DNA from 3 places in the Cytobacillus oceanisediminis genome. Region 1 is predicted to be linked to each of the others. Evidence: riboswitches for the same ligand, from Rfam matches in the RefSeq annotation. Region 1 holds a riboswitch; each other region holds the start of a gene.
What was found. Region 1 has a riboswitch for cyclic di-GMP ahead of IRB79_RS06580 (anti-repressor SinI family protein). Riboswitches for the same ligand answer to the same signal wherever they lie in the genome.

Region 1 (10,903 bases):
CCGAAGGTGAAAATTGCTGATGTGACAGGGGCAGGCGACTCCCTTGTATCGGGAATTATATTTGCCCATTTAAAGGGCTTGGGCACAGAGGATGCGTGCAAAATCGGGATGTCCTGCTCCATGCTGGCTCTGCAGTCCCTTGAAACCGTTAATCCAAATCTAAACAACACACGCTTGCAGGAAACATTCAAACAATATTTCGACTAAGGAGAAGTGACATCATGTTAGAAAAATGGCTTGAGTACTCAGAAGAAGTGTTAGAAGCAAAGAAAGCAAATAAACCGGTTGTTGCCCTTGAATCCACAATCATTTCACATGGAATGCCATACCCGCAAAATGTTCAGACAGCAAAAGAGGTAGAGGAAATCATCCGCAAAAACGGTGCTGTTCCAGCAACCATTGCCATTTTAAACGGGAAAATTAAAATCGGTCTGTCAGATGAGGAGCTGGAGTTCCTGGCCCAAAGCAAGGACGTTGAAAAAGCAAGCCGCCGTGACCTTCCATACTTAGTGGCGAAGAAGAAAAATGGTGCAACAACTGTAGCGGCTACCATGATCTGTGCAGAGCTTGCAGGCATTGAAGTCTTTGTTACAGGCGGAATAGGCGGAGTTCACCGCGAAGCTGAAACCACAATGGACATCTCGGCTGACCTTCAGGAACTTGCTATGACCAATGTTGCCGTTATCTGCGCAGGTGCGAAATCCATCCTGGATATTGGTTTAACGCTTGAATATTTAGAAACGCATGGCGTTCCGGTTGTAGGGTTTGAAACAGATGTATTGCCTGCCTTTTACACACGCACAAGCCCGTTCAGCGTGAACTACCGGGTGGATAATGCAGGAGAAGCAGCAGAAATGATCCGCACTAAATGGGAGCTGGGCCTAAAAGGTGGCGTCGTCATTGCCAACCCAATCCCTGAAAAAGATGCGCTGGAAGAAGCGTTTATCACAAATGTTATTGAAACTGCTCTTAAAGAAGCAAAAGAAAACAACATCGCCGGCAAAAAAGTAACACCATTCCTTCTTGGAAAGGTAAAGGAATTAACAGAAGGAAGAAGCTTGACAGCGAACATTGCATTGGTGAAGCATAATGCGGAAGTGGGCTCGAAGATTGCTGTAAGTTTGAATAAGTAAGCAGAAAAGCCAGGCTTATAGAGTCTGGCTTTTTATACTGATAGAATGATAGCTGTAATGATGATGCCTAAATAAAGTAGTAATCTTAAGAAGTTAATCATTAGGATACGTCCCTTCTGGAAACCCATATAATAAAGGATATGTACAGGTTCTTATATGGGGGAAGGGTGTTTGTCTAGAAGAATTAAAAAGGGCGCTTTCCTTGGGAAAGTGCCTCTTAATTTTGTATTCTTTTTGCATTCAGGATATACCGGGAGGGTGCATTGCCCATATAGGAGAAGGGATAGCAGGTGGAAACAGTAAGGATTTCGTGGGGAGCGGTAGATCGGATTACAGTGGTATCATCTGCATCAACAATCTTTGAATCTGTAATTTCGTATGTAAACTCTCCATATGGCATGCTGACTTCAAAAATATCACCGATTTCAAGTTCGCCAAGACTGCGAAACACCGTGTCTCTATGCCCTGATAATAAAATCTGGTCGGGCTGCCCTGGAAGTACAGTTGTTGAGTAATGGCCAACCCCTTTTTCCAGCTCATCCTCATCAGTTCCTTCTATAATGGGAAGTTCAGCTTTCAAGCGGGGGATTTTTAAAATGCCAATGACTTCACCCTGCTCAAAGGAAACATCTATTGGCTGTTCTGTTTGAAGAACACTTTTGCTTTCTTTATTCACTTCATTATGAATTCTTTCTTGTGCCTGGGCTAAGGAATCCTTTGTTTTCTTCTCTTGAGCATACATTTCCAGCAGAGAGAACAGGACAAATCCGCCTCCGATTAAGATAAGGAAGGAGGCAGATATAATCAGCAAACGGCCTTTAACCTTCAACTAAACGTTCCCTCCATTCATCTTCTTAAATTTAATAAACTCCAGATAATAGGCGAAATCCTCTTTTGTGATTCCCTGCCTGATTGCTTCTTTGACAAGTGAAACCCACTCCTCATCCAGCTTAGACAAATCGGTAATTTCTACTTTATTCTCTTCCAGCAGATCTTCAAGATTAGCATCCAGTGTCCTGGCTATTCGTGATAAAACCTGCAATGAAGGGTTCTCCTGTATGCCTCTCTCAATGTAGCTCAAATACGATTTGGATACCTCCGCTTTTTCAGAAAGCTCATTAATTGAGTATCCCTTCTTGATTCTTAAGGTTTTAATCCGGCCACCTATCATAGGCTTAATACTCCCTTATCATAAATTATAAAGATGCTTTCATTATAACGAACAAAACGTTCAATAAAAAATACAAAATAATGAGAATTCTCGAGATATTCTAAGAAAAAGAACGGAAAACGTTCTTTAAAACGAAAAAACGGCTGAATTTGGAATTTTTCAAAATAAGACGGATGGACTATACTCGACTTATCGGTTCGATAAAAAGAACGAAACAAACAAATCCAAAGAACATCAACTCACTAGGAGGGGGTTCTTATACGATACAAACGGATTAGGAAATTTGGGAAGAAGAATAAAATCCTATTGCTTGTATTTAAGTTTGTGGCTGCCTGGTATCTGCTTATTGGGATGTCGGCAACTCTGACTGGGCAGACGAATGCATATTTTAGTGATAGGGACACAGTAACTGGGACCATTCAAGCTGGTACCTGGGAGACAGAAGAGCCAGGGTGTTCTAAAGGTGAGAAGCATGGTGAATGGGATTGCAGCTCTCTAAAATTCATTGGACAAAAATATGATGGACAGAAGATATATGCAACCATCCAAAATACTGGTTCCGATATGAAATCAGCTGGAAGATATGAGATTTACTACAGCGAGAATGATAATGCCAAAAAAGGTGAGTCTATTGAAGGAGTAATAGCTTTTGACCCTATTAAAGAGGGGCAAAAAGTAGAATTGTCCTTTATTCCTCAACAAAGTGGTTCATATATGTTTAAAGCTTATCAGCACAAAGATCATCCTGGAAATGGAGAACTCTGGAGTGAAGAAATAATAGTTACTTTAGAATCAGGTGAAGCTTCCAACGTGGAAGAAGAGAAAACGGAACAAAAGGCAGATGTAACAGAAGAGACTGCCAAGGAACAAGTAAACAATAAGACAGAGGAAACTGGCAAAGAAGCAGCTGAACCAACAGAAGATAAACCTCAAGAGAATCCAGAGCAAAAGCCAGCAGAAGAACCAAAAGAAGAGCAGAAAGTAGAACAGCCTGAAGTTGAAGAAAAGCCACAAGAGAAACCAAAAGAAGAATCAAAGCCGGAAGATACCAAGGTTAAGGCTTCAGAAGCTCCGGTTAATTCTGAAGAAAGCACAAATTGAGGCAGGTGAATAGTTTGAAAAAAGCATTGAAAATTATAAGCAACATTATAACAGCGGTTCTATTCATTAATTTAATTTTAATGGCCTTCCTAGTGGTCTCCTCCAAAGCATCAGGAGGAGAGCCGCAGGCCTTTGGATATCAGCTGAAGACAGTGTTATCAGGCTCTATGGAGCCTACCTTCCAAACTGGGTCTGTTATTGCAGTAAAGCCGCTTAGTTCCGAAGAAAGTAAGTCATTGAAGAAAGATGACGTTATTACATTCCAGGCAAGCGAAGAAAAGTTAGTTACTCACAGGATTATCGGAGTCACTAACAGCGGAGATCATGTCATGTATGAAACAAAAGGAGACAACAACAAGACGGCAGACATGGAACCTGTGCTATCTGACAATGTAAGAGCTGTTTATACTGGCTTCACCATTCCTTATGTGGGATATTTTATAGATTTTGCTCAATCGAAAGAAGGAAGTGCCATCTTGCTTATTGGCCCAGGGCTACTGCTTCTAGGATATGCAGCATTCAGCATCTTCCAGGCCATAAGAGAAATTGATCCTAAGAACAATAAAACAGACTCAAAAGAAAAAACTGCTTAAATTGGTTGCACTCCTTGTAGAAATGCAAGGGTCAATATATAAAAATTATACATACCCAAAAAGGGGTAAGAGGAGGAACTTTATTATGAATCTTAAGAAAAAGTTAGGTATGGGAATTGCATCAGCAGCACTAGGTATTTCATTAGTTGGTGGGGGAACATTTGCATACTTTAGTGACAGTGCTGTAGCTACTGGTAACTTCAAAGCAGGTACTTTACAATTAAGTACTAACCCTACACAGGTAATTAATGTAGAAAATATAAAGCCAGGGGATACTATGACTCGTTACTTTGAAATAAATAATGATGGTTCTCTAGATATTGCTGAAATTAATCTGAAAACCAATTATTCAGTTGGGGATACAAATGGAAATAATTCAGATGATTTAGGAAAGCATATTCGAGTTAACTTTTTCCTAAATGCTGATAAGTTAGATGTACCTATTTGGGAAACTACACTATTTGATCTTAAAAGTATGAGTCCTGATGTAATTGAGGGTAATTTCTGGAGCGCTTGGTTTGCAGAAAGGGGAGGTAATTTAGCCGCTGGTACAACTGATTCAGTTTATGTTCAATATGAGTTTGTTGATAATGGGGCAGATCAAAACCAATTCCAAGGTGACTCCCTGCAACTTGAGTGGACGTTTGAAGGTATGCAAGGCGCTGGTCAGGCAAAATAATAGATTTCCAAAACAAAAGGTGGGAATTTTTTCCCGCCTTTTGTTAAATCCATTATTGTGAGGGAATGCCATGAAAGTTAAAAGTTTGCTGGCAAAACCTATAAAAATATTTATTATATATAGCTTTGTTTTCTTAATTGTTTTTGGAAACGAAACTGCAATAGCAGTGGAGAAGGAAATTGATGTTAATACGAACTTAGAGAACTCAAATAGATACCTATTTAAAGTAGAAAATTTAAAACCAGGCGACTGGATGCCCCGAAATATAACGATAAAAAATGATGGTAAACAAGATTTTAAATATACATCTAACATTAGAAAATCGAAGTCTGTTAAAGGACTTTTTGAAGAATTAGAGCTTGAGGTTAAGAAAGATACAAAGATGCTTTACGAAGGAAAACTTAAAGATTTTAAAGGCTTCTCTCCCAGGGAATTATCGAAAGGGACAGAAGAAACTTTATTTTTCCAAGTAACAATGCCAGAGCATTTAGGAAATGAATTTCAAAACTCCTCTGCAGAGGTTGAAATCATTTTTCTTGCCGAAGCAACAGGTGATCCTGAAACCGACAATGAGACTCCAGGGACAGGGGATAATAGTGATTCTGGAGAGGGAACTAATAATTTACCACCATCCTCAGATGCCACGGTAATTCCAGAGAAGGTTAATAAGCTCCCAAATACCGCAACTAATAATTATAATTTATTACTTATTGGCGCACTATTTTTAGGTGCCGGAAGCGTAATTTTTTTATCGCGTTATAGAAGGCTGCGGAGTGAAACTTAGATTAAGGCCTGAGGAACTGATTGTTTAAGGCCTTAATTTTTATTCGTTTTAGAACTTATCTAAGCAGTTAATGAATATAATCAAAAAGCTACTTATTAAGCGGTGAACTTATGAAAAAAATTCTGCAGTATCTTGCCTTCATTAATCTTCTGGATGGCCTCTTGATGTTCTTTGGACTTAGCCTTTCGCTGATTGAAGAATTGAATCCAATAATGAATTTTTTTTATAATATAGAACCACTACTGTTCCAATCTGTTAAAGCTGTTCTTTCATGCTTTTTAATCCTGCTATCAACTTCGATTAATTTTCCGCCGTAAACTAAAGTAAAGGTATTGGCAAAAGGTGCAGCTTATCTTTATTCATTAATATTAGTACTTCATGTTTTATTGATTTATGAAGCTCTATCTTAACTGATAGAGTAAAAATAATATTTTTAGTCAAATGAGGAGGCTGTAAATGTACCGAAAGAACTGCAATAAATGCCACAAACCTTCATATAGCAGCAGTGAATCAGGTGACTGGCTATGCCCGATCTGCGGAACTGATTTAACGGATGAAATCTTTCTGAATGCTATGACCCTTGAACCAGTCCACACGGCCTTTAATAAAAGCAAAACTCCGCACACCTATTCAATAAAACAAATCAGCAAAAATTACAGAAAAAGAATCGGACTTTCCTACTACTCCAAAAGGAGTTCGACCATTAATAACAACTTACTGTAAAAGGTGAGGGGTTCAGGTAATCAAGAACACTAAAAGTATTAGGACTTTGTCGAAAAACAAATTAATTTAATATTAAATAATTAATTATATTTACAAAATAAGACACCATTAGCAATACGCCCATAGTAGAATACATCTATGGAAAATATTTCTTTGAGCCGATAGGCGCAGAAAAAGGCAAACTCATTGAAAGATGAGGACGCAAAGTCACGGGTCTAAGGTATTGAAAAAATACTAAGACGGCTGGGTTGCCTGGAATACGATATGTATCCTAGGGGGAAGAATTTTGACAGAGCAAAATGTAAAGGTCGAAGGAATTGATTTGGAGTGGCTGCAGTTAATTATGGAAGCAAAGAACTTAGGCCTGCAAAAGGAAGAAATTAGAGAGTTTTTACATAATAACAGAGCCAAAGAGGTTCTGATCGAAGCTTGATATCCGGTATTGCTAAGTATTTCTGTTAGAGGCATCTCTAGATGGAAATGCTTTTTATTTTGCCAAAAAAATAAGCCTGTATATTCAGGCTCTTACATCTATGACTTTTGTCCGCTTCTCCACTTATTAAAATCCAAAAACTCCCGAAATTGCTCCTTTGAAACACCAGACTCCATCGCTTCCTTCACAATTTTCATCCATTCTGAATCTAGATCATCCTTGTTGATTTGCTCATGGATTAAATGGTCTACGGGGACATTCAGAACACCCGCGATTTTCTCAAGAAATTGAATAGATGGGTTGGTTTGCAGGTTGCGTTCAAGTGAGCTTAAATATGATTTTGCCACACCGGCCTGGTCGGCAAGCTCGGATAAGGACATTTTCTTTTCTTGGCGAAGTTTTTTTACACGATCACCGATCATCGTATACCACACACCTTATTTTGTATGTAATAGGATTATTTCAGAAGTAGTTCCATATTAAGAACGTTTTGTTCAATATTATTATCATCATACCACAGTGTCAACCGATTTAAATAGTTAGTTATCCATGTTTTATAAAAATATATCTTTTGTCGCTCGTAAAAAGTAATGCTCCGCGTCAGAGGACGGGAGCATTTTGCTTTTCAATAATGTGAATAATTTGTTGTGCAGCTGCTTCCACATCATCCGCATTCACATGGTGGAATTGGCCTTCATAGTCATGCTGTTTAAAGGCATAACGCGGATCGTAATAGTGTTCTAATAAAAGTTTGATAAATAGCTCGTAGTTTTCTGCTTCAACTGATTCATCAAGCTGCTCGCGGATTTCAGTATCTTTCAGACGTTTTTTAATAAACACAAGGCTTTCATCAACTTTCGGTTTGAACCATTCTTCATTCTTATAAGGCTCAACATAGTCACGGACGATGCGCTGGACACGGGATTCCATGCTGGCGAACATATCAATGTGAATTCCGGTTTTTTTGGTATCAAGCAGCTCGTCCGGCTGAACAACCTTGCCTATTCGTTTGCTTTCGGCTTCCATAATTATATAAGGTGAACCTTTAACCTCAGAAAGGGCTTGATACAGTAGTGCATCAAATGTTTTCTGTGTGCTGCCGTTCCCCATGCCAAAGGAGCCGAAGATCGATCCGCGATGTCCCGCCATTTCTTCAAGGTCAATAACAGGGTATCCTTTTTCGCTTAACACCTTCAGCACATCCGTTTTCCCAACCCCGGTCATTCCATGAAGAACAACTGCTTTTTCAGGAATCAAGTCTGCTGTGTTTTCAAGAATATATTGACGGTAGGCTCTATAGCCCCCAATTAAACGGGGGATTGAAACGCCCGCATACGTGATAAATGTGGTGACCGCTTTGCTGCGCATGCCGCCGCGCCAGCAGTAAATGACAGGCTGGAAGCCATCATTTTTCAGGTCTCTGATTTTCTGCATCATGAAAGGGATCTTAGGTGAAACGATTTCCATCGCTCTCCACTTAGCCGCATCAGAACCTTCTTTTTTATATAGTGTCCCGATTTCCACACGCTCTTCATTGGTGAAAAGCGGCACATTGACAGCACCGGGAATGCTGCACTCCTCAAATTCAATTGGAGACCTGACATCGACCGGAACTGCGTTGTCCATTTGGATATATTGTTCGACTGCTATTTCTCTCATTTTAATGCCTCCAAAAATAATGCTATATATCGCCCGAAAAGGAACGTTAATTGATTTTACTCTCTCTATTATACAGGATTTTGAAAATATAGGTGTCCCCCACAATCATACTCCTATTTTCAAAAGATTGTTCTTATAATTTTTTCCAGACATTGTAATATCAGCATATCCATTGGTTTTGCTTTTTAAAAAGGAGGTTAAATAAAAGGCAAAGGTGGTGGAACCATGTCTTTGAATACAGAGGTTGCAATTGTAGGCGGAGGGATTGGCGGTTTGACGCTGGGATTGAAGCTGGCTCAAGCCAATATTGATGTCCTCGTTCTGGAAAAGCTGGATGCCCCGTCTTTCGTTTATAAGGGAGAACTCCTGCAGCCAAAGAGCCTGAAAATTTTTAAGCGGCTGGATGCTTTGGATGTAATCCGCGTGAATGGCTTTTCATTTGCCCGAATTGCGTTTGAGGAAGGTGAAAAAGAGTTTGCTATGGATTACAGCATTCTGCCGGGAGATTATGATTACTCCCTCATGATCGAGCATGAAAAGCTGAAAGGAATCCTTCTCAAACGGGCGCTTCAATATCCAAACTTTCATTATTTGTCAGGGACCCTGGCAAAAGGCTATGACAATGGCGAATTAATGGTTGAGCGGAAGGATTTAAAGGAGCATCTGACAGTGAGGGCTGACTTTTATATAGGAGCTGAGGGAAGGAATTCCATTACCAGGAAAGAAATGAACAGCAAAATTAAAAAGATTGAGTATAATCATCAATTTTTAACTGTTACGTTCCATCGGCCACAATCATTGAAGGAAGGGAAAATCATCGCTAAGGATGAACGGTTCCTCGGATTATTTCCGCTGCCGGATGAGAAAGTAAGGTCTGTCTATTTAATTCCGGAGGGAACTTATAAGGAACATCTCAAAAAAGGAATTCATTATTTTCATAAAAACTATTTAGAGCTTTTTCCGGAATTGGAGGGGTATGTGACCAGGCTGAAAAATTGGAAGGATATTCAGCTGATGATTCCGACTGCCTTCTATGCAGATAAATATGTGGAGGGAAGACTCGCTATTTTGGGGGATGCGGCCCATACGGTCCACCCGATGGCAGGTGAAGGAATGAATATGGCGATTCAGGATGCGGATGTGCTTGGTGAATTGCTTGCAGAGATGTATGCGAGCGGAAGAATTTCGCCGGACAAGCTTAAATGGTATGAAAAAGTCCGGAAACCCCGGGCTGAAAACATGATCAGCCTCAGCCATTTATCCGCCATAGCCTATTCTTATTCCAACCGGCTTATTACAGGAATACGCCGTAAAGGTCTGATGCAGATCGAAAGAGATAAAATCCTGCAATATAAGCAAATGCTGAATGTTTCAGGCCTCGGATATTGGTCAGAGAGCCTATGGGACCGATTGATTCAGGCAGGAATGCTGCCGGCAAGAAGAACAGAATTATCAGCGGCAGTTAAAAGCCATTATTTTTATACAGAAAAAGATGACTATCCCTGGAAGAAGGTTGAACAGCAATGATAAATGAATATGTAAGATTACTAAAAGCACGAAATTGGATGAAAAAGAACCAGCCGTTTTTGTACAGCTGGCATGCATACGTAGGCTTTGAGCTTGACCTTTTTTCCCAGTTTCGCAGCTGGAAAACGGTAAAACAGGTGGCATCATCCAAGAATCTTCAGGAGGAGCTGCTTTTAAGGTGGGTGGAGGTGGGACTGGCGATCCGCCATTTGAAAAAGAAAGGGAAGGATAAAATTAAGACAGCATCTAAATTCAGTCTTCCCTCCACGCCCAAAAACCCCCGATCCACAGGAATCATCCTGAAGGAAATGATGGAATTGCATATCCCGACGTTACTCTCTTATCCAGAACTGCTCCGTTCTAATAAGAAAAACACTTTTGACCATGAAGAGCATGGACCAACCGTAGCGAGAACCTCGTCACTGCTTGAACAGCTTGCACTTCCGCGCCTGATGAAAACCATTAAGAAAAACAAAATGGAAAGGATCATCGACATTGGCTGCGGGGAAGGCGGCTATTTAAGCAGAATCAGCCAAAGATTCCCACAAGCAAAACTGGTGGGAATTGAGATTAATGAAGAGGTCGCGGAATCTGCCCGAATTAATTGCAAAGATATTCCCAACATTAAAATTGTCACAGCGGATGTTCATGAATACTCACCTGAGCATCAGGCAGATTTAATTATGGTCAATAACTTGCTTCACTATATCCAGCCGGAAGACCGCAAGCAGCTGCTATCCCGCTTGAAAAGCTGGCTTAGCCGAAAAGGGTCCATTACCATTATCACGCCCATTCTTCATTCGAAAAAGGGCGAGGAGTTTTCAAGTGTTTTTAACAGCTTCTTTTCTGCATTTGAAAACCTATACCCAACCCCAACTGAGGAGGATATCCATCTAATCGCTAAAGAGCTGAAGCTGAAAATAAAAACCTTCAAGCCGGTCGTAACCGAAGGCGGATGGTATTTTATCCAGCTGTCCAACAGGTAAATGAAAGCTAATCCGATAAATGGTAGAATGGGGTAAACATGATTGAAATGGTGATTGAAAATGAGAAATAATAAATACTTAGTAATTTATGAAGAGATTGCCCAGCAAATACAA
Region 2 (10,903 bases), 1.3 Mb from region 1:
TTTGCTATCTGAAAAAAAGACTTTATGGGACGTTACATAGGTCTCCGGACCAAGTGTATGGAGAATTTCCAGGCCCTCAAACTCCTGTACTGCCTCTTCTGCCGCCAGTTGGGACATGATCGCAAAATCGTAGCGCCGGGTTTTTAATGATTCGATCCTCCTTCTCGCCCCTCTCATATAAGCAAGGCCAGACTTTTTATTGATTTCCTCAAACCCTTCGACAATACCAGTCGCCAATCCCTCATACTTTCGGGAATAAGGCAGCGGCATTACGCCCATCACCGGTCCGATGCCGGCAATCTCATACAGCAGGTTGATGTCCCTTTTTTTCAGAAAGGTCCCAAGATGCCCCCTGGATTCAAGAGATATGGCATGCAAATCTTCCAGCACTCTTAATGCCCCCTGCACAGTCCCGCGGCCCAATGATAGCTTTTCCGTAAAATCACTTACCCGGGGGATTCTCTCTCCCTCTGAAAACTGAATGAGCTCCTTTGCAATAAACTTGGCAGCCAGCCCATTCTTTGAATATAAACTTTCCCAAATACGGCTCATATTGTAATACCTCTTTACCTTTGATCAATATACGAAAAACTGTATATTATTAGTGTAGCTGTAATGGTTTATTAATTCAAGAGTTTTCAAACTTTTTCGCAATTAATATTGCTTTCCTTTATTCTTCCATGTGTCCGCGGTGGAAATCAAGAGACTCATTTACAAGCGAGCTCCCCATCTAATTGAAAATTAGTTTCCTGAGCAAAGTTCGGTTTACATTGCTCGGATTTCTGCTTCTCCTGTCTGAAGGGGCATCAAGTTCGGACTCTTTCTTCTCGTATTTCTGCTTCTCCTGTCCGAAGGGGCATCAAGTTCGGACTCACTCTCTCGGATTTCTGCTTCTCCTGTCCGAAGGGGCATCAAGTTCGGACTCACTCTCTCGGATTCCTGCTTCTTCTGTCCGAAGGAGCTACAAGTTCGGACTCTTTCTCTCGGATTTCTGCTTCTCCTGTCCGAAGGGGCATCAAGTTCGGACTCACTCTCTCGGATTTCTGCTTCTTCTGTCCGAAGGGGCATCATGTTCGGACTCTTTCTCTCGGATTTCTGCTTCCTCTGTCCGAAGGGGCATCAAGTTCGGACTCACTCTCTCGGATTTCTGCTTCTTCTGTCCGAAGGGGCATCAAGTTCGGACTCACTCTCTCGGATTTCTGCTTCTTCTGTCCGAAGGGGCATCAAGTTCGGACTCTTTCTCTATGTAATTTCGCCAGCCTCATCCATTCTTCCTATCTGCAGAAAAAAAGAGCTGCTATAAAAGCAGCCCCCGTTTAATCCATTTTCCTATAAAATGCTCTTAAAACCCTTTGCCTGATCATCCAGCTTTCTTGCAGCTTCCCCAATATCTTTAAATGCAGATACAGCCTGCTCATTAAGAACCTGGTTTTCAGTTATGCCTGACTGTGATTGCAGAGTTGCGTCACTAATTTTGTTGATTTCATCTGATATTCCTTCGATGTGGGCATTGACTTCCTGTATGGAGTCCTGTACCCGGTTTGCAAGCTTTCGCACTTCTCCGGCAACGACGCTGAAGCCTCTGCCATGTTCGCCGGCACGCGCAGCTTCAATAGCTGCATTTAATGCCAGCAGGTTGGTTTGTGCCGCTATTTCACGGATTGTTTTTACGATGCTGCCGATGGATTGTGCCTGTGATTTGAGAGAATGGAGGATTTCCAGATTCCCTTTGGACTCACGAACGAGCTTGCCTATTGCCTGAGCGGCCTCTTCGCTTCTTTCAATTCCAGCCTTTGCTTTTTCACTAAGGGCTTCTGACATTGCCTGAAGCTGGACTGCCACCTGTGCTGTATTCGTTTCCCGTTCTGTAATATCCGTAGCAACCTTTACAACACCTTCTACCTTGCCATCATCCCCAAATACCGGTGTGTATGTTGCTTCGAGCCAGATAAGATCTCCTTGTTTGGTCACACGCTGAATTTTTTCCTGAAAGCTTTTGCCATTGCGCAGATTTCTCCAAAGCTCCTGATATTCCCTGCTGGCAGCAAATTCAGGGGTGCAAAGTTGCTTATGCATCATATTTGGCATTTCTTCTGCCCGATATTTGACAGTACGGGCAAAATTCTCATTTGCCCACAGCACTTTCCCGTTCCCATCAAATTCAATCATGGCAAGCGAATTTTCAATTGCGGCTAAAACAGCTTCTTTTTCAAGAACTTGTGTGCTCTTATAATGATTAGGCTGATAAGTTGTAAGCATGCTCTTCCTCTTTTCAAAAAAGTTTGTTAGAACATATCCTTACAAAAGGACTGGTCCCCTGTAAGTGCTGGCCGGTTGCGCTACTAGCTCGAATTCATTAAAGCGCCCAATTCCCCTTGAATTCTCATTGCTTCCAACTTGTTCCGTCTATAAGACTATAGTACTAGCATCGGTCTGGCATCACAATTTTCAATGCTCTGCTTTCTTTTATGCTGAAAATTCAAATAATTAATTACTAAGACCCATGATTCCCATAATTAGTAAAAGTAGAATAGAACTGTAAGAGATGATGAAGAAGGGATGGATTTATCTGAAAAACAAGCTGATTGCGTTATCATTGGCATTTGCTTTAAGCTTTTCACTTTTTCCGGAAAGAAGTTTTGCGGAGCAAACTGCTGCGGAAAACCAGGCTATAATACCTGGTGCGCATACAGTAACGGAACAATACTTTGACGGTGTGGACAACAACTGGCTGACCACCAGGAATCCCCGCCAATATCAGCAGGCAACCCTTTACGGCAACATCGGTCTTGCCCCTTATCTATGGGGAAATGCTGCGGAAGGAACCGGATGGCATCAAATGTACAAGCCTTCTTCTGTAACGGGAACTCAGGTAAATGGTATTTTTGAAGATGCCCAGTTTGTCATAAGGGTTCCGGATCACTGGAATGGCCGGCTTGTTGTTTCGGGAATCCCGGCTACAAGAAATGAAACGGCAACCGACCTGCTTTTCAGCGATTATGTCCTGGAAAAAGGGTATGCTTTTGCAGCGATTGATAAAGGCACCCAGGGTGAGGCTGATTCAGCTGATCCATTTGCAAAAGCAAAGAATGCCTTAGCCGCTGAGGATGATAGCGTAGCAGAATGGCACCAGCGGTTCCGGCAGGTTACGAAAGCCGCACAGCAGTACTTAGTCAGCCATTATTCCGATGGGCTAATTGATCCGGCTGATTCTTCCGACCCGGCGAGCGATTTAGTATCGGCAGAGCATAAGATTCCTACATATGCGATGGGAATTTCCAATGGCGGATACGTCGTGCGCTATGCCCTTGAAAATGACCATCCGGAGAAAACTGGCGAACCTCGCCTTTTCGATGGAGGAGTCGATTGGGAAGGCGTGTTATGGACGGAGAAAAAGCCTAATTTAATCAGTTCCCTGACCACCGTTGTGAATCATGCGGAGGAAGCTTTATATGGAAGCGGCAAAAAACAGCAGAAAGCCATGAAAGAGCTATACAAAGCAGGATTGCCTAAAGGATCGGAAAAACTGTGGGCCTATCATGATCAGGTATACTGGTTTATCTCGCTGAATATCTATCGGGACCATTTCGATCCGGAAGCCCCAGGCCGTACGCAATGGAGGAATTACCTGAACTTTGTGAATGGCGTGAGAGACCGATCCTATGATTCTATCTTTGAAGATTATAAATATATGACCCGGCCGAAGGAAGTGAAAGAAAATATTAAGGAAGTGGCCAATACTGGAGATATAGATGTGCCGCTCATCTCTTTCACTGGTTCCCTTGATTCGCTGATATTCCCGGAGATTCATGCAAAGGGATATCAAAAGCTCGTCAAGAAAGCCGGGAAGCAGGATCTGCATCGAATGTATACCATCGAGAACGGCAACCATGTTGACAGCCTTGTCTGGAACAGCTCCACCGATCCGGATAAGGAACTCCAGCCTTTGTTGCCTTACGCTCACCAGTCATTCGACTTGCTTATCGACTGGGTGGAAAACGGAAATGCTGCTCCTGAGAGCAAAACGGTCAATGCTCCGGAGAACCCGGTTAAGGTTATTGATCTGAAAACAGGGCAGGAACGGGATCCTCGTTAGGTCGCAGCAGGAGTGTTGGTCTGCAGTATTAAAAGTGGCTATCCGCACATAAAATTTTTTATCCGCAAGTAAATTGTGGCTATAAGCACAGAAAAAATTTTATCCGCAAGTAAATCGAGTCTATCCGCACAGAAACTGATTTTAGTGATACATGATAGCATCTCAGTGCGGTTTTTATAGAAAAAAGATGCCCCAATCGTTATTGATTGGGGCTTTAAGGCTTCCTATTAATAGTTTTTAGTAAATGCGCGGTTCTTCTCGATAAATCTGCCTTGTGTTCGGACTTCAATAAGGAAATTTCTGCTCGGCCTGTCCGAAGCTGACAAGAGTTCGGATTCCAACTGGATTATTCCTACTCGCACTGGCCGAAGCTGACACGGGTTCGGACTCCAACTGATAAATTCCCGCTTAGTCTGTCCGAAGCACCCTAACATATCAGCGATGAACCTTCCAGCTGCCCGCCATCAGCCACACCACAACCGGAAGCAGCCCAAAGGAAACCACCGTGATCCCCGTCCAGCCCCCGGTCTGCCATACCAGGCCGGCAAGCGTCCCTCCGGTTGCGACTCCAAGGTAATAGCTTACAAGATAGATGCTCGAGGCACCGGCTTTGTGATGGGCAGCGCGCTCATTTACAATGGCCGCCATCAGTGAATGCGCCACAAAAAACCCCAGACAGGTCAGGCATAGGCCTATTACAATTACTGATAAAGAGTGCACATTGGTAAGCAAGGTCCCTCCTATTAAAATGACGGTTCCAACCGAGACCAGTGTGGTTTGCCTAAAATGAGCAGATAGGCTTCCGCCCAGAATGGAGCCAACTATACCGAAGCTGTATGCCAGGTAGGTAAAAGAAATATTTTTTACAGAAAGATTAAAAGGATCCTGTTCGAGATAAAAAGGCAGGTACGTCCATACTCCTGTAAACGAGAATTGGAGGAGGATCCCCATCGCGAACGCAGGGAAAAGCTTCGTATTTTTCAGATGTGAGCCCATGCCTGACAAGTCTTCTTGAACAGATATTTTACTGGGCTTAAAATAATGAGATTTTGGCAGAGTCATAAAATAAATGATGAATAACAAAATGGAGAATCCAAGCAGGAAGTAAACAGAAGTCTGCCAGCTGGCCATATCAGCAATGTACCCGACGAAGATGCGGCCGGCCATTCCGCCAATGGCATTGGCTGCAATATACATGGTGATGCCGAGACTGACGCTTCTAGAATCCAGTTCCTCCCCTAAATACGCGATGGCAGCTGCAGGCAGGCCCGCTATACAAATGCCCTGCAGGAAGCGCAGCACCAGAAACGTTTCAAAATTAGGCGCAATGGGCAATAGCACCAGCGGAATAATGGTGCAAACAAGCGTGATATTCATTATTGAAACCCGACCGATTCGATCAGATAGAAATCCGAAGAATAACAACCCGAAAATCATAGAAACTACAGCAGCAGACAGTGATAAACCCGCTGTTGCAGATGTGATGTCAAATGATTTCACCAGCAGCGGCATTATCGGCTGCACAAAGTATAAATTAGCGAATACTAAAATGGATGCACTCGTCATCGCAATCATAATTTTTTTGAAGCCGGCATCATGCAGCGAATATTTATCTGATTCCTGTTGTCTAGCATTTACAGCAGTCATTCTCCCACCCAGTTCCTTTAAAGCATTAATCCATTATACCATTTCATTTCGTAAAAATCGAAAATTCCGACTATATTTTCCACATGATTTCCATTCAGAACTTCCCTAAACTATTTTTGAAACAGTGCGCACCTTCATTCCAAATGCTCTAAATGTTATAATATAGGAATGTACTTTGGGACATGGGGACAGGTTGGTTGTCCCCTACGGAACGCTGGGACAAGGAACCTGTCCCGCTGTCCCACCAACAAGGGGGTTGAAAGATGATTCCGGAGCGGTTTTTGGAGCCTTTGGAGTTTGCAGCGAATGAGTTGAAGGGGCTGCTGCGGGCTGAGAATGAGGAGGATGCGCGCCTGGTGCAGAAGGGGCTGATGCTTTTTCGGCAGGGGCTAGTGTATCAGCTTCGCTTTGAAGATGATAAGGTTTTGGCGACGGTCCAGGATGTGACTCCGGCAAAGGTTGAACTGGATCTTGAGTTCATTCATTTGAGCGAGTGTTCCTGCCCGGCTGAAGGTTTTTGCCGCCATAAGACTGCGGTATTTCTGCAGCTTCTCTCCAAAGCCAGAAGTGTGTCCATGTGGATTGAAGAGTGGAGGAAGCCGATAAAGGAAAAGCAGACAGCCAAGAATTGGGGGCTTCAAAGAGCGAAGGATCTTTTGAAATCCTCCGGTCAGATGAAGACGGGTTATGACGGCTGGGCTGCCGGATTCGAGGAAAGCTTTACCGAGCTGCTGGAAAAACAGGGAGAGCCTCGTCCCTATGTCCTTCCTGAGCTTTTCCATATTTATCTGCGCCGCATGAAAGCGGGAGCACCGGTTGAACAGGAATGGAGGCTGCTGTATTTGCTTATCGGCTATGTCTTTTCTTTTAAAAAGCTGATGGTGCTGAGCAAGAAGTACGGCCATGGCGAAGAATTGATTGACCGTTATTACCGCCATCTCTATCAGTCCCTGATGGAAGATTCCGTTGAGATTATGAACAAACTGTCGGTGCACTCCCTTCCCTTCGCTTTCGATCAATATATTGAAAAGCTGAAAGATGATTCCGCCGGGCTGATTACCGGTTCTTTTGGTTTGGATTATGAACGGGCCCATTTATACAGGCTGTTATGGACACATTTTTTCAAAAAGAAAGAATGGCGTGAAGCGGAGATCCAGAAGCTGGAATCCTCCATCAAAGAGGAATCGCCCAGCCTTCCGTCTGTGGCAGGTTATGTGCATCTTCATATCCTTGAACGCAATGATGAACAGGCACTCAGTGTTTTAAATGTGCCAAATGACTTATTGACTCCTTATATGCTTTACTGGATCGATTATTTTTCAGCCAATAAGGACTGGAATCGGATGGGTCCTTATGCAGAAGCATTTATCCATAAATTACGGGATTATCTGAAACAATCTGATGACTATTATGCCTGCATGGATTTTACCCGGATGGCCATCAAGGCGATTTCTCCTTATTGCCTGGAAAGCAGCAAAATGGATTTGTACGAAAAAGCCCTGATGGAAACGCTGCCGTACAGCTACAACGATTATGAATACCTGCTTTTTGAAAAAGGCGAATTCATAAAGTGGGCAGATTTGCAGGCATTTATTGGCTTTGATATTGATTCTTTAGGCAAAGACCGAATCAGGGAAATCAGCAAAAAGGAGCCCTGCATCCTCCTGCCGCTCTATCATCAGTCCATCACTGCCCATATCAATATGAAAAACAGGGATCATTACCGCGAGGCTGTCCGGAAAATGAAAAAGCTTCGCACACTGTACAACAAGCTGAAACGCCAGGAGGACTGGCAGCTTTTTCTTGAATTGCTGCTTGAAAAAACGAAACGTCTCCGCGCCTTTCAGGAAGAATGCAAAAGGGGTAAGCTAATCGATGCTTAAAACGAGATTTCTCCATGTGAAAGTGAAACCAATAAACCATGACCGCTACCTGATTTTTGCTGTCAATGAAGAAGGCCGCCTTCTATCCCCAAAAGAATGGATGCCGCTTCTTTTTAACCATCACAGAGAAAGTTTTTTTGGAACTATGCTTGATGCTGTTGATGCGGACGGAATCAAAGGGATCTCAGTAAGCGGCTGGCAGCTCGTTACCCTGTTTGCGGCTGAGCAGTTCAACCGTTTGGTTGATTGGAGCTGGGATGAAACTGCCGAAATTCTGCTGGCTTCCTCTCATGCTCTTTACGATTCGATCGTGGAAAAAGAATGGATGCCGGATTTTGCCGCCTGGGAACAGGATCAATTCCGCTGGGCACTGCCTGAAAGTGTGATTACCGAATTCGGCACAAACTTTTGGGACCAGACTGTAGAGGGCTCTCCTGTCAGGGAGTTTATCGGAGATTTATTTCACCGCTCCCTTGATGGGTATATGAATCAGAATCAGGAAGCGAAAACTCAGTTCGGTGAAAAGCTTAAAGCATTGCGGAGTGAGCACCTCTCGCCAAGGGATCTTGCAGCTTATTTTGATGAAGAAAGCTGGCAGGAATGGATCGGGGTCAAATCAAATGAAGCTCCTTTTTCGATTGGACTTAAGCTGGAAGAGCCCGGGGATATTGACTCCAGCTGGGATCTGGCGATTTTCCTCCGCGGAAAAAATAATTCTGATATCTTTGTCGACTTCAAGGACTATTCGAACTATCCCCACGACTGGCATGATTATGAAGATTCTATCGACAAAGAGATCCAGCGCTGGCTTGAGCTATTCCCATGGCTTGAAGGCAATCCTGGGATGATCTCCACTTCACTGACTGAAGATGAAGCCTGGACTTTTCTGACTGAAGCGAGCGAAACCTTGCTCGCACTTGGCGTGGAAATTCTGCTTCCTTCGTGGTGGCAGGCTATGAAGAATGCAAGCCTGAAGGTCAAAGCAAAAGTGAAAGGAACCGGAAGCCACCGCCCTTCGTTTGTCGGGCTGCAGTCCATGCTTGATTATGATTGGCGCTTCAGCATGAATGGCGTCGATTTAACGGAGGAAGAATTCCGGGGCATGGTTGAGGAAAAAAGACGGCTGGTCTACATTCGCGGCCGCTGGATCAAGCTGGATCCCCATTTTGTCCGCCATATTCAGGATTTAATGAAAAAAGCGGAAAAAGAAGGATTGCATGTCCGTGACTTGATAGAACAGGAGCTTATGGCTGACGAGAGCACGCAGGAAGACGAGCTGGATAATCCTAAAGCATTTGCCCGCATCCAGATAGAGCTTAATCGCCAGTGGAAACAGATGGTGAAGCAGCTCCGCGATATCAAAAGTCTTCCGCTTGAAGAGGTCCCTGCAAGCTTCAAGGGTGATCTCCGCCCCTATCAGAAGCTCGGCATGAGCTGGCTGCTGTTTCTGCGCCGGTATGGTTTTGGCGCCGTTCTGGCAGATGATATGGGGCTTGGAAAAACGATTCAGCTGATCTCTTATCTTTTAAAGGTCAAGAAAGAGGAAGACAGCGGCCCATCGCTTATCGTCTGCCCTACATCTGTTCTCGGCAACTGGCAGAAGGAAATAGAGCGCTTTGCACCTGACATGAGCGTGTATCTCCATTACGGTTCAAACCGCCTGAAGGGCGAAAGCTTTTCTGAAAAAGTAATGGAGTCTGATATTGTGCTGACCTCCTATGGACTGACCCATATGGATCTGGAGGATTTTGAAGCAATCGAGTGGAGCTCCATTTCGATTGATGAAGCCCAAAATATTAAAAATGCCCAGACAAAGCAATCACGGGCTGTCCGAAAGTTAAAGGGCAAGCACCATATTGCCCTCACCGGCACGCCGATGGAAAACCGGCTGACCGAGCTCTGGTCCATTTTTGACTTTACGAACCACGGCTACCTCGGCAGTCTCGGGCAGTTCCAGAAGCGCTATGTACTGCCGATTGAGAAGGATGACGACAAGAATAAAGTTAAGCAGCTGCAGGCATATATCCGGCCCTTCCTGCTCCGCCGCACGAAAAAGGATGAGGATGTGGCCCTGAACCTGCCTGATAAGCTTGAGCAGAAGGAGTATTGTCCGCTGACTGCTGAGCAGGCCTCACTATACGAGCAGCTCGTCCAGGATACATTCGCACAGATCGAAAAGCTGTCCGGGTTTGAGCGCAAAGGTCTGATTCTGCAGTTATTAAGCCGTTTAAAGCAGCTGTGCAACCATCCGGCCCTTTATTTAAAAGAGGAAAAGCCTAAGCATGTCCTTGAACGTTCTGTAAAGCTTGAAAAGTTAAGCGAGCTTGTCGGCGCTGTACATGAGCAGGGAGAAAGCTGCCTGATTTTCACCCAATATATCGAAATGGGGAACATGATCGCCCGCTTGCTGAAAAAACAATTCGGATTCGACGTGCCGTTCTTAAACGGCAGCGTGCCAAAGCAGGAACGGGATCATATGATCAGCCGTTTTCAAAATCACGAATTCCCGGTTTTCCTGCTGTCGCTTAAAGCCGGGGGGACCGGTTTGAATCTGACGGCAGCAAACCATGTCATCCATTATGACCGCTGGTGGAATCCAGCCGTCGAAAACCAGGCAACCGACCGTGCATACCGGATTGGGCAAAAACGCTTTGTTCATGTTCATAAAATGATTGCCACTGGGACGCTCGAAGAAAAGATTGATGGCATGCTTGAAAAAAAGCAGTCCCTTAATGATCAAATTATTACGAGCGAGAATTGGATTACCGAGCTTTCAACAGATGAGCTGAGAGATTTGGTTCACCTGACATAAATTTTGTTCAGTCTTCAAGTCCTTGATATGCATAAAGGCTTGAAGGCTGTTTTTTTATTTTCGCATATTCAGGCTTGTTAGGTTTTTGCGTCAGAAAAGTTACTTTGCTGCCTTCTTTAATAATAAAACAGGATAGCAGCTGGTATGTAGGGTTCTTGTCCCCGGCGTTTATTGCCACCTGGCCGAATAAGAAGTTGAATTTGTAGTGAAGAAACCTTTCCTTATCGTTGAATGTGAGTGATGTATGGCTTCTAAGAGGAATTCTTTGATAGGATTTATTACTCTGGAGCTGTATAAGCTGAAGTGCATCAAAGAAGCTTGGCTGATGATTGGTGTTTAAACTTTTATTTGCTGTTTGAAAATACAGGTACCCGGTTTCATCTCCTTTATCCACTAAAATTGCACCTCCTTTTTATTATTTTCAAAAAGTATATTCGACACATCCTGTGAAAATCCTCCCTGGTT
Region 3 (10,903 bases), 1.5 Mb from region 1:
GTATGACTTGTTTGCCCAGCTTTTTTGTTTGGTTAATGACTAATGGTGCCTGCAAGTTAACAGTTGTTTCTTGGAATGGCTCACTTACTGTTAAAATCGCAAAAGTTACCACATCTTTATTGGATTGGATCTCTAATTTTTCTAATGCCTCTTCTGGCAAATCAAACTCATACTGCGGAAAAAGAACAAATGGATCTGTCACGATAAATGCCACCTCAGTTGTTCTTACTGACTGGAGCACAAATAAGTCTGTCCCTTTAAGAGGAAGAACATAAAACTCCTTCTCCTCTAAAAAACCCGGAATCCCAGATGGAAAATTAATAATGTCATCCTTAATTATTTCCTGCTCACCATGAAACTTTGTTTGGATATTCATCTTTTCACCTCATTGCTATATTGTTAAATTGATAAAATCAATATTCAGGCTGTTTTTCTCAAGAATTTCTGTGCTGACTTTTCCAGGCGTATAAGTATGAACCGGCTTTCGGATCTCAACTTCAATCTTCGGCTTTTGCGGCTGAGCATCAATGCTGACTTTGGCTGGTTCGTATTGAATCTTTACACTATTGTAAGAAGGCAGCCAGCCAATATTGAACTGCTTGGGAGGACCTTCACTGTTTTCTTTGGCCTGATAGGCAATGGGATTGCCGCCGTTTTCAATTTTCATGAGCTCTGTTCCCTGTGCAGCCCTTCTCTCCATCCCTTTTAGCCAATCCTGGTACCCGTTTTGGGCAAACTCTTCTATTCTTCTGCCGACACTTTTAAGGTCCACGTCCTCCCGTGCTTTTGTCTGGTCGATCGTCAGCTTACCGGGGGGTGTTTCAATTTCCAGGATGGCTTTGGGCTGCTGGATGGATTGGATAGCAGGGGGCTGTTCAATTTCCTGCACGGATTTTTCTATCTTTAATCCCATTTTGATAAAATTAGATTCCAGTCTGATTTGCGGCAGGTTCATAATAAACACCTCTCTTATGAAAAAAAGCTATCACTGATGGATAGCTTTTCACTGATTATCTCAAAAAGTCAGTCAGGGTTGGCTGTATGATCCTCGCCCCAACACTTAGTGCTGCACGATGGATGCTTTCCTGGGTTGTTAGCTCGATGATGGCTTTTTCCATATCGATGTCTTCATTATCGGAAAGGATTCTTGTCGAGAAGACCTCCTGCTGGGAAAGGCGGTCCTCCATCAGCTCGACACGATTCTGTTTGGCACCTATTAGTGCACGAGCAGACAAAAATTTGTCTATGTTTTTATCAACTTTCTCTAGCATATCTCCAACGGCAGGATCATTCGTTTCGAGTGCTGTGATTAGCTTTTGGATATCTCCTTCATCGCTAAGCATGTCCTCAAATAAAGCTTTTCCTTCAGTATTTACAGGAATCTTGATGCCTGAAAAAACCTCAAGCTCGATGGTCCCGCTTTGAAATCCTGATTCAGATGGCCGTACATTCGTCTGTTTGCCGTTAAAAATATACTTTCCACCCACTTGTGTATCACCGATATTCTGCAGATGCTCTTTAAGCTGTTTTATCTCTTCCGCAACGGCTTTACGCTGATCTCCTTCCAGCGTGCCATTGCTTGCTTGAAGAGTCAGTTCCCTAATTCGTTGCAGAGCCATCACACCTTTATCCAGGGCATCATCCGTACTGTCAACCCAGTTTCTTACTTCCCCGATGTTGCGGGTAAATTGCTGAATCCGGTTTAAATCCGTACGATAGTTCATCCCCATCATCGCAGCGACTGGATCGTCCGATGGCTTGGTAAATTTCTTTTGAGTCGAAATTTGATCCTGCAGCTTGTCCATTCTGCTGTAGCTGTTGCTTAAATTGCGTAGCATGTTATTTGATAGCATTGATTGTGTTACACGCACTTTATTTCACCCTTTATCTGCCTACGACGCCCATGCCGTTGATAATTTTATCGAGCATTTCATCAACCACAGTTATATTTCTGGCCGAAGCGTTGTATGCATGTTGGAATTTAATCATATTGGTCATTTCTTCATCTAATGAGACTGCACTGACTGATTGCCTGTTCCGGTCTACTGAATCCGCCAGCACGGCAGAGTTTTTTAAATCCTTCTGAGCACTCTGAGAGTCTACTCCTAACCGTCCGATTATTCCTGAATAATAGGAATCAATGCTTCCATTCAGCTTTGATTTTTCATCATCAGTCAATGAAGTATAATCACTAAAGCTTTTCTTTCTTAAATCAGCCAGCAGCTGTGCATTGTGGTTATCTCCAGAAGCACCGCCTTTTTCGGCTGCAGCGGCGATTTTAGAAGAGTCATCAAGCAGTTCTTGATTTACTTTAATGCTTTGTGCGGGATTTCCCTCATCAAACTGGAAAAAGTCTAGACCTGAGATAGCATCCGCACCCAGAGCATACCCGTTTTTATGAATTTCATTGAATTCCTTGGCAAAAGCAGATGTCATTCTATTCAGCTTCTCCAGCATTTCAGGATAAGCACCCTTAGCGGAACCCCCTGCTTCATACCCATAGCTGTTAATTAAACCAGATAGTTCACCGGATAAAGTCTCAAACTGTGTAAATGAAGCGGAACCGATTTTTAATCCTGTTACAAGTCCGCTGTCTTCGCTTTTTTCAAGCTCCACCTTGTTTGTGCCAACAATGCCGCTCTCTTTTGTTGCGGATATGAGGCTGATGGGCGGATTATAGGATTTTCCATCCTTTTGGACAATCTCGATATTATAAAGGCCCGCTGCCATCGGTTTAGCATCCCCATATGTATTAGGGACCACACTGGTCACTTTCACATTAACCAATTGTGAAAGGCTATCTACCAATAAATCTCTCTCGTCATAAAGGTCATTTGGGAGGTATCCGTGCGGCTCAACAGAGGCGATCTGCTTATTCAGATGATCAATCTGCGCAACGATCGCGTTGATTTCATCAACCTTCACATCAACTTGATTGCCAATATCCTCCTGAACCCGTGACAGAGAATTATAGTAATAATTCAGTGTATCGGCAACCATCTGTCCTGTAGCAGCCACTACATCCCTGGCTCCGGTATTTTCGGTGTGGCTTGATAAATCCTGCAGGGCGTTCCAGAACTTTTCCAGGGTACTGTGCAGTCCATTTTCAGACGGCTCATTCATGATTTCTTCCATCTTAGTCAGAGACTCGCTCATGGCTCCATAGTAGCCCATTTTGGTGTTTTCGGTTCTATATTGCAGATCCAGAAACGATTCTCTTATTCTCTGGACGGTTCCCGCCTCGACACCTGTCCCCATTTGTCCGGGTATCTGCGGACGATTCATTCCAACTCCTGGATAAGGCTCGGTTTGCGCGAAATTAATCCGCTGCCTGGTGTATCCCGGCGTATTCGCATTTGAAATATTATGTCCTGTTGTATATAAAGCACTTTGCTGGGTGAACATGCCGCGGCGGGCCGTTTCGAGTCCCATAAAAGTTGAACGCATGATTGTTCCTCCGTTCTGCTACACTTTCGAGTTGAAAATTCCTGGATTCATCTTTTCAGATTTCTTCTTGGCAGGCGGGCCATAATTCATCGTTTCAGGCTGCGGCCTAAAAAGACTCATAGATACATTTACAAACTGAAGGGAATGATGAACAAGCTGCTGGTTTAGGAAATTCTGCTCTTTCAGTTCAAATATCAGCTCAGCAAGCTCATTTGTTATGGCTTCCAGCTTGAGGCGATCAGGCTGCGTGAGAATATTTAAACAATCTGATACTGTAGGGCTTTCCAGCATCGGCGCGATGGAATTTGCTGCCTTTTCCCGCTCGTTTTCCAATCGGCCGATAGCTGCAATATGAGCCTGCTCATCCTTCAGCATCTGATTCAGGGCGTCCATGTCGCCGGTCTTAATAATGTCTGTCTTTTTAACTGCGAGTTCATATAGGCTTTTATGAAGCTTTAGCAGTTTCTCCATCGTTGCAGTTAGTGCTTCGGCTGACATGCCATTCCCTCCTCATTATTTTTTTGAATAAAAATTAGCGATGCTTTTCGCGACTTCTTTCGGATTGATTTTATAGGTGCCGTTCTCTACCTGGATTTTAAGCTCTTCTACTTTTGCTTTACGATTTTCGCTTAGCTGTGATACCTGCTGCATTTCCTTTGCAGTGGAGCTGATTTCAATTTTATCTGATGCCGTTCTGGCTGGTTTTCCTGCATTTTCAAGCTTATTCAATTGGCGTTTGTATGGGTTCACGCCTGAAGGACCAAAATTATTGATTTTCATGTGTACCCCTCACTTTCTTTCCGGTCGATTTAACCTAAGTCTATTATCGGCTAATGTGGCGGTATGTTTAAATGTTAATTTAAGTTTGGCAAAAAATACATCGATAAGCCTATAGAAAAAGCTATGTGAATGAGTCACATAGCTTAGAATCGCTTATTAATTTTTTCATTGACGGCAAAATAAGTGCCATGTTTCTCTCTCTGGACAGCCTCTTTTCTTCGTTCTTCCTCAGCGGTAAACTGCTGAAGATCTTTTCTCAGATTCCCCGCACAGCTGCCGCATAGCTTGCCTTCCCGGATGCTTGTCCCGCATTTCTCACAGGGATACCCCAAATTTGGAAATTGCGCTAATTTTAATCTGCCGGTCTTAATAAACTTTATGATGAGTTCTTCCTCGACTCCGGTCGCCTCGACAACCTCCATCATCTTCGCTGTCCTGTTTTCCCTCTTCCGGATAAACTGGTAAACCGTCTCATAGGCCTTTTCTTCTTCCTTCCAGCAATCCTGGCAGACATCGCGGAATTGGCTTTTGACAAAAATGGCGTCACATTTCGGGCAGTTTGATAACTCAGCCATATGACTCTTCCTCTCTCAGCTTGTGATGAAATTATTATAGCTCGAATAATAGGATAATTATAGAAAAATATTATTCGAAGTATAGCTGGCTGCTGGCTGTTTCTATGAATCGGGATTCGGGAACAGAGGGGCTTTGCTCGAGCTGACTTTGCAGAATATCAAGCATCGCCGCCAATTCATCTCTCGGTCCCTCATCGATAATAAATTGAAATCCATAATTAGTCAGAGCATCTGATATTTCATCTTTTCGGACAATCGTTCCTGTAAAGGAGAGAACCTCTCCTAAAAGCTTGGTTTCAATTAATAGAATGATGTCTTTCCTTACCGGAAGTTTCATCTTTGAAACAAATTTCACTCCGCCTGCACTCATATCTTCAATCAGGATTTTCGTGCTGCCCATTTTGACAGGCTTGCTGTTAAGCTCTAAGATGGTCATTTCCGCCTCCAGCGGATAGGGAAACTCGACTCGAACATACTTGCGCAAACCTTTGAACACATTGTCTTCTTTGATATTCTGCGGCTTCAGGCTGCCAATTAACAGTTTCTGCTCAAAGGTGGAAGGCGGAATTGGCTTGCTGAAAAGATACCCCTGTATTTGGTCACACTCATTTTTTCTTAAGGAATAGAACTGTTCAAAGGTCTCCACGCCTTCTGCTACAACCTTCATATTCAGCCCATGGGCGAGCTGAATCAGATTTGCTGTGATGATAGCATCTTCCGCATTAGTATCCATTGCCTGGATAAAGGTTTTATCGATCTTCAAAATATCGAATTTATACTTTTTCAACTGGGTGATGGATGAATAGCCTGTCCCAAAGTCATCCAGCGCAATTTTCACGCCCAATTCTCCCAATTCTTTAAGCACTGCAATCACGTTATCGGAATAGTTAATTAGGGAAGATTCCGTCAATTCGATTTCAATCAGTGACGCATCAAGGTGATTCTCATCTAATGCTTTTTTTATCATGGAAACAAGACAACTTTTCAAGAAGCTCAACGGAGAGATGTTTACGGATATCGGAACAATCGATAAACCTCTTTCCCTCCAGGAATAAATCTGGCTGCATACTTTCCTGATCACGTATTCTCCTATATTTATAATTAAACCAGTTTCCTCTGCCACTGGTATAAACTCCAGCGGTGAAACTCTGCCCCATTCCGGATGATTCCATCTTAATAAAGCTTCGGCACTTACTATTTTGCCGGTCTTCGTATCAACTCTTGGCTGGTATTCAAGAAAAAACTCATCATTTTGAATGGCTTTTCTCATATCCTGTTCCAGGGTAAAAAGCTTATAAGATTCAATATCCATAGAAGGATGGTAAACCTGAAATCTATTATTCCCTTTCTGCTTGGCATGGTATAGGGAAGATTCCGTATTTCTGACCAATTCATCAGCTGTGCTCCCATTATCCGGATATAAACTAATGCCTATAGACGGGGTAATATTAAGCTCAAAGCTGTTGATATGGAATGGTTCAGAGAAAATTTGATTAATGGAATCTGCTAATTGCGCAGGATCCTCCTTCTCCTGGATATATTCCATAATAACTGCGAATTGATCACCGGAAATTCTTGCTGAAAAACAGACTGAATTTAGCTTCTCCTTAATTCTTTGTGAAACAAGCCTAAGAAGTTCATCTCCTGAAGAGTGTCCAAAGGTATCATTAATCTGCTTTAACCGCTCCAGATCAAAAAACAAGACAGCAATATTCTGTTGTTCATCGTCTTCAATAAGGCTCTGGAGCTTCTGATCAAAGTACCGGCGGTTCGGCAGATCGGTCAAATGATCATAAAAAGCCATACGCCTCATTCTCTTTTCAAGCCATTTTTGTTCTGTTATATCTGTTACAAATCCATCAACCCGGAAAAGTTCGCCTCTTTCATTCAGATATGGGATGCTATGATCATTAACCCATCTAATTTCACCGGATTTATGAACAATTCGATATTGATAGCGGATGCTGTTCCCATTCAAAATGTTCGCCCGCTTCGCTTCTACCTCCTGCAGATCATCCGGAAGGATCACATTGTTCCATAAATCGAAATCGGCAATAAATTCCTCGGCTGTATAGCCGAATATCCCCTCTACTCCCTTGGAAAAATGAAGAACTTTTCTTTCTGCCAGATCTGCGGAATAGACGCCTACATCAAGATTTTCATAAATCTGCCCAATTTTCCGCTCATTTTCGTAAAGCTGTTCTTCCATGCGCCGCTTTTCAGTTATATCCTGAATCGTTGCGATGATTTTAGGTGATCCATCTTCATCTGCAAAATAATCTGCCCGATGGTGAATATACCGTTCTTCGCCATCCTGCCTGATCATCCTGCATACCAGGTCCACACTATCCTTTTCTTTGAGAAGCCTTTTAAACTGCTTTTCAAAGGCCGGGCGGTCATCCTGATGAAGGTAGCTCAAATACATTTGATAGTCTGGGAAAAAATCTTTTTGAGGCTTTAGGCCAAAAATCCGAAACATTTGATCTGACCAAAACCCTTTATCGTTTTCCACATCGTACTCAAGGCTTCCAATATTGGCGATCATCTGAGCCTGGTTGAGGTTATTCTTAATCTTAGTCAATTCCAATTGCTGACTGCTAGAATCAGCAATATCTTTAGTGGTTTTTTCACCATCCTGTGTATTAAATTCGTTCACTTCAAGACATCCTTTCCAATAAAAAAGGCAAACGAAAATAGTTCTTCTTCTGTGCAGCCCGGCTGCCATGGCAGAAACCTGCTTTAGGCCCGCAGCTTTGCGTCCTTTACTTTCGTAAAATTTACCCTGGATTAGAATATTTTAACATAGGATTATTTTCCTAATAACTATCTAGTTCAAAAACATTAATTTGTAATTTATTCCATCCATTATCCTCTTGCTAATGTCAACGAGCATACTGATGCAGCACCCCCTGCTTTCAGTACTTTCGCTGCATGATATAGAGTTGAGCCGGTTGTATAGATATCGTCGATTAGGATAATCTTCTTATTTTCGATATTGAGATTTAGCGGCTGGAAGACCTGATGAAGATGGATTCGGTCAAATCGCGATTTCTTGGATTGCTTTTCTGAGTGAATTCGCTGCAGCAGCTCCGTCACGGTAAAGCCTGCCTCATGGATGAGTGCAGCAGACTGATTAAAGCCTCGTTCATAAAGCCGTTGAGGACTGAGAGGTATTGGAACGAGGTAGTCAAATTTCAGAGCTTTCAGCCTTTCTCTAATAAAAGGAGAGAAAGCTTTCGCAAAAATATAGTCGCCCCGGAATTTATAGCGGGCTAATGTTTCTTTCAGAAAGTCATCGTATAGGAAAAGAGAATCGTTTTTCTCGAGCAGCCCTGACCATTCTGGATCCTGGTTCCACCTTAAACAATCTGCGCATAGATTCCCTTTTCGAAATTGAGGTTCTAAATTGTTGAAGGGCCTGCTGCATTTAGCACATGTCTCGCCCGTAATTAATGGAAGTTTATCGGCACAGCCCTGACATAAATGATTTTCTTTTGGCTTCGACCAGAGAGTCGACCAGCTTACAGCAGAGAGTATTTCTTCGTGGCAAATTAAGCAGTTAATAGTCTATCAATCCTTTCTTTTTGGCTTCAGAGTTCATTTTGAGGATTTGTTTCTGCGCTTTGACCATGCTTTCGGTTTTGCCGTAGTGAAAAAAGGTGATTTCTCCTTTCGGGTATTCAGAGCTTCTTCCAACACGGCCGGCGATCTGGACAAGAGCGCTTTCTGTAAAAATGCGATCTTCTGCTCCGAGTACTGCTACATCAATATTAGGGAAGGTAACTCCTCTTTCCAGAATGGTAGTTGTTAAAAGCATGGAAATCTCTTTATTACGCATCATTTGGACTTTGTCTTTTCGGCCGGGGTCTTCTGCGTGGACAGCTTGGATTTTAGGATAGGTTTTACGAAGGATGGTGAGGACTTTTTCCATTTTATCGATTTTCGGAAGGAAGAGCAGGCACTCCTTGTGGTTATCAAGCCTCTTCTTGATCCATTGTCTAACTGCAGATGGGAGTTTGTCCTTTTTAAGGGATTTCTCCCAATTTCCACACCATTTGAAAGACGGAACAGGCAATGGATGACGATGATATCTAGCCGGGATAGTGACAAATTCTCTTTTTCCGCTCCGGCATTCTCTTTGCCATTTTTGGCTAGGGGTAGCAGTTAAATAGATCATAGAGGAGGTTTCCTTGCGGGACTGTCGGACAGCATACTGAAGGCTTTCGTCTGCTGTATAAGGGAAGGCATCTACTTCATCAAGAATGACTGTGTCAAAAGCATTGTAAAATCGAAGCAGCTGATGTGTGGTTGCGATGGTTAAGGGAGCTTGGAGATGGCGGTCTTCACTGCCGCCGTATAGGACAGCAACCTGGATACCAGGGAAGACTGCTTTAAGCCGCGGACCAAGCTCCAGTACAACATCTGTTCGAGGTGTGGCAATACAGATTCTTTTTCCGGACGCAAGGGCAGCATTGATCCCTTCAAACAGAATTTCCGTTTTTCCCGCACCGCATACTGCCCAAACAAGGAGCTCTTTATTCTCAATCACTGCATGCTTTACCTGTTCGGAGGCATGCTGCTGCCCAGGTGAAAGGGTGCCACTCCATACTAAGGGATTCTCGACAAGTTCCTGGAGTGGTTCAGGTCCACACCAGCTAATCAGAGGTGTACAAGCACTGACCCGTCCCATCATGATGCATTTTCGGCAGTAAACACACTCCTTCTCCCCGCATCGGGCACAGTGAAAACTAGAAAAAAGAGAGCGATCCTTATTGCCGCACCTTGCACAGACAACCTTACTCTTATCTTTAATAATACCTTTTCGGTATAGAATATTTCCGTTTCCGTAATGTGATTGAATTTCTTCGAGGGGAAATGGGAGATCAATAAGTAAAAGCTGCTTACCATGGAGTAGTTGCTGAAGTTCATTATTAAAGAGGTAGCTTTCGTTGAGTGATATAGCCGGAATGGTCTCAATTAAGGAAATCGGGAGGCTGTCTGAAGTGTCTTTGTTTAAATTTGGAATTAACATATTATTTTTAAGGGCAAATCTCAAATAATCACCTCGTTTTTTTAAAATCAATGGGGGGTATTCCTCAAATTTCAGTTTCTATTCCCGAGTTTAAGCAAATCATTCCCCAAATATCTACTTCCTTTCCTCAATTTTGCCATTCCTTTCCCCAATTTTTCAAGTCTATTCCCAAAGTTCACAATTCAGACAAAAAGAAAGTACCATTCCGAACCCAGAATGATACTCACAATACTACTTCTTCACCCAGCCAAACCCCATAGCACCTTCACCCAAATGGGTTCCAATGACCGGGCCAAAGTAGCTGATCATAAACTCAACATTTGGATACTCCACTTCAAGCTCAGCTTTCCACTCGAGGGCTTCTGCTTCGCGATTGGCATGGATAATAACCGCCTGGTAAGGCTCCCCGCTTTTCACATCTTCCCAGAAAAGATCAACCATCCGCTTCATCGCTTTTTTGCGCGTGCGAATCTTTTCAAACGGAACAATTTTCTTATCTTCAAAATGAAGCAGCGGTTTCACCTGCAGCAGGCTGCCGATCAATGCCTGTGCACTTGACAAGCGCCCTCCACGCTGAAGATGCGATAAGTCATCCACCATGAAATAAGCCCGAATGCTCTTCTTCATTTCCTCAAGCCGTTCAACGATTTCCTGTGGTCCCTTACCGGCAGCAGCAAGTTCCGCAGCTTCAATTACATAAAACCCCTGCACCATACAGCTGATTTCCGAGTCAAACGGGAAAACCTGAATATCCTCCACCATGCTCCCAGCAGTAACTGCCCCCTGGAACGTCCCGCTGATGCCGCTCGACAAATGAATCGAAATCACTGCATCATATTCTTTCGATAGTTTCTCAAACAGCTCGGCAAACTCCCCCACCGGCGGCTGTGAAGTAGTCGGAAGATCTTTATGCTTCACTTCTTCATAAAAGTCTGCAGCCGTAATTTCTACTTCTTCCTGGTAGGTCTCACTGCCAAAAATAACACTCAGCGGTATCATATGTATATTTAACTTTTCTCTTATATCTTTAGGAATATATGCTGTACTATCCGTTACAACAGCCGTTTTC

Region 2: it holds a riboswitch for cyclic di-GMP, as region 1 does, so the genes downstream of both, IRB79_RS28105 (methyl-accepting chemotaxis protein) here and IRB79_RS06580 (anti-repressor SinI family protein) in region 1, are expected to answer to the same signal.
Region 3: it holds a riboswitch for cyclic di-GMP, as region 1 does, so the genes downstream of both, IRB79_RS25745 (EAL domain-containing protein) here and IRB79_RS06580 (anti-repressor SinI family protein) in region 1, are expected to answer to the same signal.

What each region holds. Positions count from the first base shown of each region.
Region 1 covers NZ_CP065511.1:1,262,641-1,273,543, forward strand. The annotation lists gene IRB79_RS06530 (carbohydrate kinase) at 1-207, shown strand, start outside; gene IRB79_RS06535 (pseudouridine-5'-phosphate glycosidase) at 222-1,133, shown strand; gene IRB79_RS06540 (class D sortase) at 1,351-1,962, opposite strand; gene IRB79_RS06545 (helix-turn-helix domain-containing protein) at 1,963-2,304, opposite strand; gene tapA (amyloid fiber anchoring/assembly protein TapA) at 2,611-3,405, shown strand; gene sipW (signal peptidase I SipW) at 3,420-3,998, shown strand; gene IRB79_RS06560 (CalY family protein) at 4,084-4,677, shown strand; gene IRB79_RS06565 (LPXTG cell wall anchor domain-containing protein) at 4,748-5,461, shown strand; gene IRB79_RS06570 (DUF5658 family protein) at 5,572-5,778, shown strand; gene IRB79_RS06575 (hypothetical protein) at 5,918-6,184, shown strand; cyclic di-GMP riboswitch class I at 6,351-6,440, shown strand; gene IRB79_RS06580 (anti-repressor SinI family protein) at 6,471-6,617, shown strand; gene IRB79_RS06585 (helix-turn-helix domain-containing protein) at 6,716-7,039, opposite strand; gene mnmH (tRNA 2-selenouridine(34) synthase MnmH) at 7,218-8,276, opposite strand; gene IRB79_RS06595 (FAD-dependent oxidoreductase) at 8,502-9,803, shown strand; gene IRB79_RS06600 (class I SAM-dependent methyltransferase) at 9,800-10,789, shown strand; gene treR (trehalose operon repressor) at 10,850-10,903, shown strand, end outside.
Region 2 covers NZ_CP065511.1:5,321,422-5,332,324, forward strand. The annotation lists gene yhfZ (GntR family transcriptional regulator YhfZ) at 1-552, opposite strand, end outside; gene IRB79_RS26600 (hypothetical protein) at 766-1,071, opposite strand; gene IRB79_RS28105 (methyl-accepting chemotaxis protein) at 1,330-2,259, opposite strand; cyclic di-GMP riboswitch class II at 2,320-2,403, opposite strand; gene IRB79_RS26615 (alpha/beta hydrolase) at 2,546-4,096, shown strand; gene IRB79_RS26620 (MFS transporter) at 4,532-5,743, opposite strand; gene IRB79_RS26625 (SWIM zinc finger family protein) at 6,007-7,626, shown strand; gene IRB79_RS26630 (DEAD/DEAH box helicase) at 7,619-10,438, shown strand; gene IRB79_RS26635 (hypothetical protein) at 10,446-10,832, opposite strand.
Region 3 covers NZ_CP065511.1:5,098,005-5,108,907, forward strand. The annotation lists gene fliW (flagellar assembly protein FliW) at 1-376, opposite strand, end outside; gene IRB79_RS25715 (DUF6470 family protein) at 392-955, opposite strand; gene flgL (flagellar hook-associated protein FlgL) at 1,011-1,871, opposite strand; gene flgK (flagellar hook-associated protein FlgK) at 1,885-3,447, opposite strand; gene IRB79_RS25730 (flagellar protein FlgN) at 3,466-3,945, opposite strand; gene flgM (flagellar biosynthesis anti-sigma factor FlgM) at 3,961-4,227, opposite strand; gene IRB79_RS25740 (TIGR03826 family flagellar region protein) at 4,371-4,802, opposite strand; gene IRB79_RS25745 (EAL domain-containing protein) at 4,873-7,458, opposite strand; cyclic di-GMP riboswitch class I at 7,508-7,594, opposite strand; gene IRB79_RS28190 (ComF family protein) at 7,668-7,898, opposite strand; partial or broken gene IRB79_RS28195 (ComF family protein) at 8,223-8,366, opposite strand; gene IRB79_RS25755 (ATP-dependent helicase ComFA) at 8,362-9,834, opposite strand; gene IRB79_RS25760 (DegV family protein) at 10,066-10,903, opposite strand, start outside.